4 regions of the Paenibacillus sp. NRS-1782 genome follow, and region 2 is predicted to be linked to each of the others. Evidence: predicted binding sites of a transcription regulator. Region 2 holds the regulator's gene; each other region holds the start of a gene.
The links. The regulator Rex, encoded in region 2, represses fermentation and respiration genes when NADH is low (regulators of the CRP and FNR family bind a similar motif). The targets are predictions, from matches to a motif close to TTGTGAAATATTTCACAA.
Positions count from the first base shown of each region.

Region 1: ACIFQM_RS04390 (cytochrome ubiquinol oxidase subunit I) is a predicted target of Rex. The motif match lies at 1,752-1,769, and genes of this name have one in related genera.
Region 3: ACIFQM_RS10540 (formate/nitrite transporter family protein) is a predicted target of Rex. The motif match lies at 1,709-1,726, and genes of this name have one in related genera.
Region 4: ACIFQM_RS03720 (DoxX family membrane protein) is a predicted target of Rex. The motif match lies at 1,426-1,443, and genes of this name have one in related genera.

Region 1 covers NZ_JBITPH010000012.1:76,626-79,819, forward strand. Annotated here, with positions in the region: gene ACIFQM_RS04385 (response regulator) at 1-1,436, shown strand, start outside; gene ACIFQM_RS04390 (cytochrome ubiquinol oxidase subunit I) at 1,843-3,194, shown strand, end outside.
Region 2 covers NZ_JBITPH010000051.1:59,180-62,373, reverse strand. Annotated here, with positions in the region: gene dinG (ATP-dependent DNA helicase DinG) at 1-1,199, shown strand, start outside; gene ACIFQM_RS19845 (redox-sensing transcriptional repressor Rex) at 1,245-1,898, shown strand; gene ACIFQM_RS19840 (amidohydrolase) at 1,885-3,186, shown strand.
Region 3 covers NZ_JBITPH010000024.1:17,469-20,662, forward strand. Annotated here, with positions in the region: gene ACIFQM_RS10535 (FAD-dependent oxidoreductase) at 49-1,410, shown strand; gene ACIFQM_RS10540 (formate/nitrite transporter family protein) at 1,799-2,647, shown strand; gene ACIFQM_RS10545 (molybdopterin-containing oxidoreductase family protein) at 3,008-3,194, shown strand, end outside.
Region 4 covers NZ_JBITPH010000010.1:42,372-45,565, reverse strand. Annotated here, with positions in the region: gene ACIFQM_RS03730 (DUF47 domain-containing protein) at 1-12, opposite strand, end outside; gene ACIFQM_RS03725 (DUF3048 domain-containing protein) at 205-1,305, opposite strand; gene ACIFQM_RS03720 (DoxX family membrane protein) at 1,550-2,068, shown strand; gene ACIFQM_RS03715 (dioxygenase family protein) at 2,168-2,959, opposite strand; gene ACIFQM_RS03710 (alpha/beta hydrolase family protein) at 3,052-3,194, opposite strand, start outside.

The DNA of each region.
Region 1 (3,194 bases), on a different contig from region 2:
GCATACGCGAATTGAACGGCGAGCCTTTTCACTTTCTCATTTTAAGCGGATATGCGGACTTTGATTATGCGCGGCAGGCGATGGGCTTTGGCGTGGATGGTTATTTATTGAAGCCTGTGGACGAAGAAGAAATGACGACAGAGTTGAAACGGGTACGTCGAAGCATTGAGAGCGAAAAAGAAGACGGCAAGTGGGGAAGTCCACCTGTCCATGAGCGCGATTGGATCGAAATCCTGCTGTTTCCGGTTCAGGAAGATCAGGCTAATCGTGGTGCATTGGAGCACAGCAACCCTCTCCACGGAGGAACGGAGCAAGCCGAACATCATGGCCAGCATCCGGCGCTACCCTCTTTGGATTGGGGAAGCTATCAGGTCGTACTGCTGGATCTACGGATACCCGACTGGGATCGGCAAGCCCGGCAGTCGGCAGCAAAGCTGCGGCTAACGGAAATGTGCGGGGAGCAGGGCAGGGGGATTGTATTCGAGGCCGGAATATATACAGGCGTGCTACTTCCTGCCACGGTGGACACAGAAGAAAATGCTGTTCGATTGCTGGCTTCCTGGCGACAGGAGCTAAAGCCGTGGGCAACGAAAATATACGTAGCTGCTGGAGATCCTGTGAAGAGACTTCATGATATTCCGAGTTCTTTTGAACAGGCGCTGCGTCTACTGGAGCGTACTTTTTTTTTCCGGGCGGAAAGGGTTATGCTTACCAGTGACCTGCACGATTTGGAAGCTTCGGACGAGGAAATGCGCGAAACGACGGACAAAGCCTCAGACCCCATGCGTTATGCAGAGAAGCTGTACTACGCGCTGGATATGTCCAATCGTGAAGCTGCAATACATGTATTGAAGGAAATGGAGGTCCAATTTCCACAGCTCTATCGCTCAGAGGCTGAAATCAAGGCGGCTTTTGCACGGACATTTACCTTGGCGCTGAACAAGTATGCGGCTGGACAGGAACAGAGCCGTACGGTGCTGGAAGAGCATTCCCGCTTGATTACGGATGTATATGCCTATTCAACCTTGGGAGAGCTGGTGGATCGGTCGGTGGAGCATATGGTGCAGTGGATAGGTCAGACCGATTCAGGTGGTAAGGAAACGATCATGAAACAATTGATTGATTTCATTCATAGTCATTATGATGAGAATTTGCGCTTGGAGCTGTTGGCGGATATGTTTAATTACAACAGCGGCTATTTGGGCAAATTGTTCAAAAGCCATACGGGCGAAGCTTTTAACGCCTATCTGGACAAGGTGAGGATCGAGCGGGCAAGGGAATTGCTTGCACAGGGAATCAGGGTGCATCAGGTGGCAGGACGTGTCGGATATGCCAATGCCGATTATTTTCACGGCAAATTCAAAAAATATGCGGGGATGTCGCCTTCCTCCTATCGTAGTCGGGTTCAGAAGAACAGAGGGACGGATGGCAGTTGATGGATTCCCGTGGGTTCAATTAATGAAGTCTCTCTTGCGGATGTCGGAGTAAAGTCTCCGAGCGAAGAGAGGCTTTTTTCATGGAAAAAATTTGGATAGATCAATCGAAAATGTCACACTAACTAGAAGATTTGAGCTGTTTTCATAAATTAGACATCATTAAGACACAGCTTTGACACGATGTTCACACTTTCGATTCTATTTCTATCAAATCTATTCTATATAATGATGATATTCTGAAGCCGGGTCATGTGATTCCGTAATGAAGATGCCTGAGGGGGCTATTCATAAAAAGTGATCGTTCCATATGTAATAATGTGAATACAATCACAAGGATGAAGGAAGGCTTCAGAACCTAATTATTAACATTCATTCTAAAGAGAAGCGCAAGGGGAGGAATAACATCATGGACGTATTAGAATTGGCACGGTTGCAGTTTGCAACCACAACAATTCTTCACTTTGTTTATGTACCGATCTCCATTGGATTGTCGTTGCTGGTGGCGATTATGGAGACTATGTATGTAATCAAAAAAAATGATTTGTACAAAAAAATGGCTCAATTCTGGGGAACTTTTTTGCTGATTAACTTTGCAGTAGGCGTGGTCACCGGGATTTTGCAGGAGTTCCAGTTCGGGATGAACTGGTCTGACTTTTCCCGTTTTGTCGGTGATGTGTTCGGTACGCCGCTGGCGATTGAGGCACTGCTTGCCTTTTTCCTGGAATCAACCTTTATCGGATTGTGGGTATTCGGCTGGGAACGGCTGTCCAAAGCAGTCCATTTAACCTGTATGTGGCTGGTATCCATCGGTACGATGCTGTCTGCCCTGTGGATTTTGGCGGCCAACTCATTCATGCAGCGTCCGGTAGGATACGAGATTCATAACGGTCGCGCAGAAATGAAAGATTTTTTCGCTCTGTTGACGAACGAACAACTGCTATGGGAGTTTCCACATACGCTGTTTGCAGCTTTTGCGACAGGCGCTTTTCTCGTCGCGGGTATTAGCGCATGGAAGCTGATGCACAAGAAGAATCTGGATTTTTTCAAGCCTTCTTTCAAAGTAAGTATTATTGTTGCCTTGATTAGTTCGATGTTAATCCCGATGTTTGGTCACGGACAGGCTCAATATTTGGTGGAAACACAGCCGATGAAAATGGCTGCGAGTGAAGGGCTATGGGAAAACAGTAGTGACCCGGCCCCTTGGACAGTTATCGCAGGTATTGACCCTAAAAAGAAGGAAAACAGCTTTGAAATTAAGCTTCCTTATCTCTTGAGTTTGCTGTCCTATAACAAGCTGTCCGGCGGGGTTTTGGGGATGAATGAGCTTCAGGCACAATACGAAAAAGCCTACGGCCCCGGTAATTATATTCCGCCGGTACGTACTACATTTTGGAGCTTCCGCATTATGATTGCGGCTGGATGTGCCATGATTGCACTTGCTTTGTACGGAGCTTATCTGACATTCCGTAAAAAATTGGAGGGCTCGCATCGCTGGTTCTTCCGCTTGATGATGCTTGGTATATCTCTTCCATTTATTGGAAATACTGCGGGTTGGATCATGACGGAAGTGGGGCGTCAGCCTTGGACTGTCTTTGGTTTACTTCAAACCAAAGATTCGGTTTCGCCTACCGTTGGGGCAGGGGAAGTGCTGTTCTCACTGATCTCGTTTACCGCATTGTATTTAATTTTAACGGGTGTGCTAGCATTCCTGTTTGTCCGTACGGCTCGCAAAGGTCCGGATATCGAACCACATCAGGA
Region 2 (3,194 bases):
GAAGTGATGCGACACCGGGCGAAACAGGGCAGTTTTCTTCCCGTCTCAAGCCGTCGGCCAAGCCTGCCAAGTGGGATCAGGCTGCTGCGCTGGAAAATCAGCTTTATGTAACGATGAGCGAAATTTTGCGCAGGGGCGACAAGCTGATGCTCGATGTGAAGGAAGAACATGACGATTATGCGGCTGACAGCCTCATTACAGATATTACGGGGCTGCTTAAGGATTTGGCAGGCATTAGGGAAAGCTTGCGCTTTTTCATGCGGATGGATGATGAGACGACCGTATATTGGCTCGAAGCGAGCGGACAGTTCCGCAGCAAGTCGCTACAATTTTATGCGGTGCCCGTCGATGTGAGCCGCCAGCTGAAAGAAATGTTTTTTGACAAGAAAAGGAGCATTATTCTGACGTCTGCTACCTTGTCGGTGGATAAGTCGTTTCAGTACATGACCGATCAGCTCGGCTTGCAGGAGGCCGCAGATCAAGGGCGGCTGATGACTACGCAGCTCCCGTCACCCTTTAACTACAGGGATCAGGTGTTGCTAGTCATTCCAAGGGATTTCCCGAGCGTGAAGGGCAGTGTAGGAGATGAGCATTTTGTAGATATGCTCGTCAGCTCGCTAGGTGCGACTGCCCAAGCGACGCGGGGGAGAATGCTCGTTCTCTTTACCTCCTATCGCATGCTCCGGCAGGTGTATGAGCCGCTTAAGGAGGCGTTAGCATCCAGTGACATCACCGTGCTGGGGCAGGGCGTGGACAGTGGGAGTCGCAGCAAGCTGACCCGACGTTTTCAGGAAGCTAAAGCTTCTGTGTTGCTGGGAACCAGCAGCTTTTGGGAAGGCGTCGATATTCCGGGCAAGGCGCTGACGTGTCTGGCTATCGTCCGCTTGCCGTTCCAACCGCCCAATCACCCGCTGCTGGAGGCTAAAAGTGAGCTGCTCCAGCAGCAGAAGAAAAATCCTTTTATGAAGCTGTCTGTTCCACAGGCTGTCATTCGCTTCAAACAGGGATTTGGACGTTTGGTACGTACCGCGAGCGACCACGGGGTTGTTATCGTTTATGATACGCGTGTGATCGAATCCTATTACGGGAAGCACTTTTTGTACTCGTTACCGGGACCAAAAATGGAGCATATGCCGACGGAGCAAATGGTGCCCCGTATCGCCGAGTGGCTCCAATCCGCCCCGGAGACAGAGGTATAACGGACGGACATCTATATATATCCGTTACAATTAGGGGGAGCATGTATGAAATCAGATAAAATTTCAGAGGCTGTCGTACGGAGGTTACCCGTATATTTACGTTATCTGAATGCACTGCACAAACGGGAGGTGGCTACGGTCTCTTCCCAGGAGTTAGGACAAAGACTGGATTTGAATCCGGCTCAAATTCGTAAGGATCTAGCGTATTTTGGAGATTTTGGCCGTAAGGGTATCGGCTATGATGTTACTTATCTTATCGAGAAAATACGCCATATCCTGAAAATCGATCAGCAAATTAACGTGGTATTGGTCGGAGCAGGTAATCTGGGGCAAGCCCTTTCGAATTATAATGCTTATTTAAAAGACAATATGAAAATTGTAGCAGTATTTGATGCTGTGCCAGATAAGGTCGGAACCAAGATCAATACGCTGGTCGTACAGCCAATGGATGAACTGGAAGCGACCGTGAAGGAACAAAACATTCGGATCGGGATTATTACCGTACCGGATTTTGAAGCTCAGAACGTGGCTGACAGGCTCATAAATAGCGGGATTGGAGCGATTTTGAACTTTGCCCCGACCACTCTCAAAGCACCAGCAAATATTCGAATACATGTCACAGATTTTACAACAGATTTGTTAAGCCTCGCTTATTATTTGGAAGACGGAAAGGAAGATATGCAACATGATGGAAAATAAATGGATGATTAAGAACGGCTCTTTTGCCGTGAACAGACCGGAAGCGGGGGTAATCCACGGCTATATGATCGTGGAGGACAGCCGCATTACCTATATTGGCGAGACTTTGCCAGCGGGTGAGGAAGAGACGGAAGCAATTGATGGTAACGGGCTGCTGTTTTTACCTGGCCTGATTAATACACATGGTCATGCGGCGATGTCTCTGCTGCGCGGGCATGGGGACGATCTGGCTCTTCAAGTATGGCTTCAGGAAAAAATGTGGCCGATGGAAGCCAAGTTTACGTCTACGGATGTGTACTGGGGTACGTCCTTGTCCGTGCTGGAAATGCTGAAAGGTGGTACAACCACCTTTTTGGACATGTATGATCATATGGACGAGGTGGCTCGTGTAGCTGAAGAGTCCGGCATTCGTGCCAGTCTGATGCGTGGAACGATTGGATTATGTTCGGAGGAAGAGCAGCGGATCAAGCTGGCTGAGGCTGTGAATTTTGCGCGTAATTGGCATGGAAAAGCAGACGGTCGCATTACGACTATGATGTCTCCGCATGCGCCGTATACGTGTCCGCCTGCGTTTATCGAAAAATTCGTGCAGGCTGCGCATGAGTTGGACTTACCGTTGCATACGCATATGTCCGAAACGATTGCCGAAGTAGAGCAAAACGTACGCGACTACGGCTTGCGCCCGGTTGCGCATTTGGATAAGCTCGGCTTTTTCTCCCGTCCATCGCTTGTTGCCCATGCTGTTCATTTGAATGACGAAGAAATAGCTTTGTTGGCTGAACGTGGTGTAGCGGTTTCGCATAATCCGGGCAGCAACTTGAAGCTGGCGAGCGGTGTGGCAAGAGTGCCTGATCTGCTCCGTGCAGGCGTTACTGTCTCTCTCGGAACAGACGGTCCCGCCAGTAACAATAACCTGGATATGTTCGAGGAAATGCGTCTGGCTGCACTCATTCACAAGGGAGTATCTGGCGACCCAACCGCAGTTCCTGCGGGTGAGGCGTTGCGTCTAGCAACGGAGTACGGAGCGAAGTCGATTGGCTTGAATGAGGTAGGGGCGCTGGCAGCAGGCAACAAGGCTGACTTTATCGCGCTTGATCTCAATCAGGCTCATTTCTTGCCGCGTACGGATCTCATTTCCCATGCGGTATACTCTGCAAGCGCCAAAGACGTAGCCCATGTATGGGTTAACGGTCGTCAGGTTGTGAAAAACGGTGAGTGCCTGACTATGGATGAGGAACGTATCAAGCATGAGGCACAAGCCGCCTTTGAAGGGCTGCTGTCGCGCTAATTCAGGTG
Region 3 (3,194 bases), on a different contig from region 2:
ACAATTCACAATTATACATTTTATGCCCACACCAAGGAGGAATTCAACATGAAAGTAGCAGTTATCGGATGTACACACGCAGGTACGGCAGCCATCGTCAACACAGCCAAATGCTATCCAGATGCAGAAATTACCGTTTATGAGCGTAATGACAATATTTCGTTTTTATCCTGTGGTATTGCACTGTACGTAGGTGGTGTCGTCAAAGATCCGCACGGTTTATTTTATTCTTCTCCGAATGAACTGGCTGAGCTGGGTGTCGTGACCAAGATGCTTCATGAGGTAACGAATGTCGATACAGCAGGCAAAACGCTGCAAGCACGCAATCTCCAAACAGGAGAGGAATTCACGGACACCTTTGATAAATTGATTGTAACTACAGGCTCGTGGCCTATTATTCCGAAGCTTGAAGGTATTGAGCTTGATCATATTCTGCTCTGCAAAAACTATAATCATTCCAATGACATCATTGAGAAAGCCAAGCATGTACAGAACATTACAGTTGTCGGAGCCGGATATATCGGTGTTGAGCTGGTGGAAGCTTTTCAAATGAACGGTAAGAACGTTACGCTGATTGACAGCGCGGATCGTATTTTGAATAAATATTTGGACCCGGAATATACAGACCGAATTGAAGGTTCCTTGAAGCAACATGGCATCAAGCTGGTGCTGGGAGAAACAGTGAGCCGTTTTGAAGGAAGTAACGGTAAGGTGAATAAAGTGGTTACATCCAAAGGAGAATATGAAACAGAGCTTGCTATTCTCTGTATCGGCTTCCGTCCTCAAACGGATCTGCTTAAAGGTCAGGTAGACATGCTGCCCAACGGCGCGATCATTGTGGACAATTATATGCAAAGCAGCTGCCCGGACGTATTTGCCGCAGGCGATAGCTGTGCAATCCGCTACAACCCGACAGGCAAAACAGCTTATATTCCATTGGCAACCAACGCTGTTCGTATGGGTACCCTGGTGGCACGCAATTTGGTTCAACCGACCATTGCCTATATGGGAACACAGGGAACTTCGGGTATTAAAATTTATGAAGATAATATTGCAGGAACAGGTTTGACGGAAGCGGCAGCAGCAGACGAAGGTATGGCTGTAGAGGCTGTAACCATTGAGGACAGCTACCGTCCTGAATTTATGCCAACGTCGGAAAAGGTGCTGCTGAAGGTTGTATATGAGCAGGAAACACGGAGAATTGTCGGGGCACAAATGATGTCGAAGGTAGATTTGACCCAATCGATTAATACCCTGTCGGTGGCGATCCAAAATCATATGACCATTGATCAACTGGCCTTTGTGGATTTCTTCTTCCAGCCGCATTATAACAAGCCTTGGAATTTCTTGAATGCAGCGGGTTTGCAAGCATTGCCGCCAATAACTGAACGGAAGCCAATTACCGTATAATTCATTTTGTCTGTGACATTGTTCATAAGTTTGTCAACAATCTGAGACGTATGCACGAATCCTTATAGTACAATATATAGTAGCATAAGGATTAGGGGGTAAGTAGCTTATGGATTTGTTTTATATCCTTTTTCTTGTAGTCGTGGCGCTGGGAGGCCTCGGCGGAGTTATTTGGTTCTTGAGAGCAGTTGAAAAGGAAGAATACAACTAAATGTAAAGCGCATAGTAGGCGCAGTAGACGTAATAATACATGAAAAACAGCCCTTTATCCAAGGGCTGTTTTTTTTAATATTCATTAAAGTGATTTTTTTCACAAACAAAATCACTGATTTTAAATAAAATATGAGAGAGAACATTCGAGTGAAAAGATGTTAAAGGAGCGGAATATATGGCAAGTTATAAACCGGTGCAGATTGCTGAAAAGACGGTGGAAACAGGAGTGGCCAAAGCGAACAATCCATGGACTGTGGCGGTGGTATTGGGATTTTTGGCAGGTGCATTCATTGCGCTTGGTTTTTTGCTGGATATACGTGTTATCGCAAGCGCACCCAAAGAATGGGGAAGTATCGCTACCTTTATTGGAGCAGCCGTGTTCCCTGTAGGTCTGGTATTGGTATTGATCGGAGGCGGAGAATTGCTGACTGGTAATATGATGGCTGTCCCTTTGGCGAGATGGGCAGGACGGATCAAGACCGGGGCGATGTTCCGTAATTTGGCGATTATTACGCTTAGTAATTTTGCAGGCGCGTTGTTTGTTGCCTTTTTCTTTGGTCATGTGCTGGGTTTAACCGAGACAGGACCTTATTTGGACAAAGTGGTTGATATGGCGGGACACAAGCTGCATGAGAGTTTTTTGCAATCGTTTATATCCGGTATTGGATGTAACTGGCTGGTAGCGCTGGCTGTATGGCTGGCGTATAGCACGGATTCGATCGGTGGCAAAATTATGGGGATCTGGTTCCCAACAATGGCCTTTGTAGCTATCGGATTCCAGCACGTTGTAGCCAATATGTTTCTGATTCCGGCGGCTATTTTCGCAGGTCATTTTTCATGGGCAGATTATGTCATGAACTTCATTCCGGTTTGGCTGGGGAATTTGGTGGGAGGAAGCATGTTCGTAGCTGGAGCTTACTGGTTGGCATATTTGAAAAAGCCCCATTCCGCTGTACATTCTGTGAATGATTCATCTCAGGCACCTTCGTCTACTGCAACAACTCCGTTGAGTGACCATGCTTGATTAAGCAGCGCTTTGAAAAAATGGGAACAAAGCAAATCCGCCATGGCAGGTCCGGGGGAACGAAACCTGTCATGGCGGATTTTTTTGGGAGTGGTCCATGATTTGGCATGGAGGATGAGTGTGCTCTCGTCCATAATGCCTTGATCTCTTTTACCCTTGGTATGCAATACTGAAACAGGTATGATCAAAAAAAATATAGAATATTAGAAATCCGTTTTGCTGTGAGCAGCAAGCGGATTTTTTGAGCTTTGTGGACGGATTTGGGTTGGCAAAATCCTTCTCTTGCCATAGGACATAGCTGTATATATGATAAGAACAGTGTAATTTTTGGAAACGGTAACGGAAAGGAGCATCAACACCATGGATCATCGCAACAGCGCGCCTCCTGAGGCTGTGCTTCAGCAAGACTTGCAAAGGGGGCAGCGAACGACGGAGCGTACGGACGGTGTTTTTCCGGCTGTATGTCCGCTGGATTGCCCGGATACGTGCGGGCTCCTGCTTCACAAGGAAGATGGAAAGATCGTCAAGGTGACCGGTAATCCGGATC
Region 4 (3,194 bases), on a different contig from region 2:
CTTCAATCTCATTAACGATTACCCCTTTACGAAAATATCCGCAACCTGTTTCGACTGCATTAGACAACCTTTGCTATCTTATCACACTCATCAATGTTTTTGTAAAGTTTGTAAAGGCAAATTTCATAATATTAAGTATACATTGCCCGACAAGGAAGTTCATTATGCGACAAATTATATCTAGAAAGGTGGATTATGGATTCCTCATTTTACTTCTACACTTACATGCTCGTTCAGCGAAACGTCCGCCGGAACCACATGTATATAGGATGTACCTGGTACCAATGGAATTTCAACTCCATTTTTCATAAAACGAATAGCATCACCGGGCGTATGCTGCCACTCGGCGTGTATCAACTTCCCTTGTTGAAACAACATAGCCTCTCCACCGCCTTTAAGCTCAACGCTCAATCGACCTACATCATCCAGCATTTGGTGCCTGGTGCTCATCACAATGACATTGGCCGCAGAGAGCTGCTTGTTATTGTTTTGATCCACATGTGACTTTTCGTTCACAAAACGCTTATATTGCTGATCTGACGGATCGTAGATGTAAGATACCTTGTAGCTTTTAAGCAAAAAGCGGATTTGCAAAGATACTGCCTCCCCGTCTCCCATGATCGAAGCTTCACCGAATTTAAGGTAGTTATATACCGGAACCACCGTCTGCTTGGCGTAGCCTTTACTTTCGCTTCCTTGGCGAAGTCTGTTCACATCTGTGTACAGATTGTGTGGAGGACGGCGATCCTTGCTTCTCCAGAAGTAAGCTCCCCCATTCGAAATCTCATCCAGATGCTCTTTTCGTTGCTGCTGTAAAATCGCATAGGCATCTGTACTTCCCCCGGCGTGTATCGGCAACGCCCCGTAAGTTTCGCCCAGCTCAATCAGATACGGCCGGATGCTGCGGACCGGACCTATTTTCACATCACCACCATGACTTTGGAAAAAAGCTACCAAACGTGTAATTCCACCTTCTGCGAGAACTTCATATACCATGTCAGCCTCGCTAAGTCCCGCCTGAGGTCGTGCGGCTGGAGCATTATTAATCATAATCGCAAGCGGTCGTTCCAGAACACGCTGCTCCACCGGAAGGCCGGTAAGCGGAGCTGTAAATGCCGGAATATTCGTTTCCTTGGACGGTTCAAGCGCTTCCGGCTGTGTTTGTTGCTTAATGGGTTGGGGCACGGGTTCTGATTCACCCGATTTGGACATAGCAGAACAGGACATCATGGTCATACATAGCAAAACCGAGGTCATCACACGCAACCATTGGCTTCGATTGAAAATGGGCCCGAACAAATTCATCCCTCCAGTTAGACATTTTTCTCATTATAAGCGTTATTTCCTGTTTTTGTCTTGATTGAAGCTCCTCATCACTATAGAATACTTATCTGAAGACATTAAAATTTAAAAAATATTCATACTTTGTGATTTTTATCACAAATAACTGTAACTGAACCTAATACAATAAGGGTGTAGCAGAGATGATCATCCCAAACCAATGAAATACAACCAACATTATAAGAGATAAGAAAGAGGAGTGGTTTGAATGTTTAACAACTGGTTGCGAGAAAATAAAGTAGCGATGTGGCTGCTGACTGTAGTACGGGTTTATCTGGGTTATGAATGGATGACCCATGGACTTGAGAAGCTGACTGGCGGATTCGATGCAGGCGGATTTATCTCGGGGGCCATTGCTAAGACAGGCGGAGAACACCCCGCTGTACAAGGCTGGTGGGGTTCGTTCCTTGAAGCCTTTGCTCTACCCAATGTCGGTCTGTTCAACGTCCTGATCCCACTGGGTGAGTTCCTGGTCGGAGTTGGCCTGCTTCTTGGTACACTGACTACATTAGCTGCCTTGATGGCAATGGTTATGAACTTCTCGTTCCTATTCTCGGGCACAGTAAGCACCAATGCAATCTACCTGCTGTTTGAAATCTTCCTTGTCGTTGCTGGCGCAAACGCTGGACGGATTGGCTTGGATCGTTGGGTATTGCCCTTCCTGCGTGGACTGTTCCGTAAAAATAAAGATACCTTTCCAGCAGATCCTGCTCGAAAAATAGCTTAAGCTACCCAAAAAAACAACCGTTACCCTCCGGGCTAATGGTTGTTTTTTTGTGCAGCTATGCTGCCGTGGTTTATAGATTCGAACGTTCTTTTTTCACATTTACGTATCACGTTCTTGACCGAAAACCCAACAATTGAGACTCAGTGAGCCCAGGACATAGGACTGAAAAAGCTTCTGCGCCGAGCGCTGGTCATCCGCAGCCCCCATCGCGTAAAACAGCGGCGAAAAATGCTCTATCCCATAAGAGGGAACCGCCTGTTTGGCATAAGGAGCCTTTTTATCATATTGGAACAAATGACGTAAATTCCATTCCTGAAGCTGCTGACCGATCCAGTTATCATATTGAACCGCCCAATCTGCTGGCTCATTCGTCTGCTTGAGTGTTCGCAAGTTGTGGACCAATCCGCCGCTTCCGATGATCAATATGCCCTGTTCACGCAACGGTGCCAGCATCCGCCCAATCTCATACTGCTCCTGCGGAGCACGTCTGGAATCAATGGAGAGCGGGACGACCGGGATGTTCACATCAGGATATATATGCCGCAAAACCACCCATGCTCCATGATCCAGTCCCCGGTTCCGTACCGGCTGGTGGAACAGGTTATGCTGACTGAACAGATGCTTTATCTCCTCATACAGCTTCGGATCGCCTGGTGCAGGGTAATCAAGTGTGTACATTTGTTCAGGAAAGCCATAGAAATCGTGCAACGTCGCATGCCGGTCATCCGCCCCGATACATTGATCAGCACTATCCCAATGCGCGGAAAAGATGACTATTCCTTTGGGTCGGGGCAGGCTCGCGCCCAGCTCTGCAAGAAAGCTGGTGTATGCGTTGTTTTCTAAAGCCAGTGTCGGTGAACCGTGCGCAACAAAAATTGAGGGTAATGTCATCGCTGCCAACCTCCACACGCCAGTATAGTGTTACTCTTCCATTTTACTCCGGTGGAGGCGTAATTTCCAATACAATCCGTTGCAGCCTGAAATCAGATCATCCAGTGCTGCCAATCCCGCTGAATATTCTCCTGCTCATCCAGCCATTCCAGCGTCCGGTCGATCAACCGCTGTCGCTCTTTACCGGAGGAGAAGGTGTGGTCTCCCTGAAAAATAATCTCTTTGTCACAGCGTC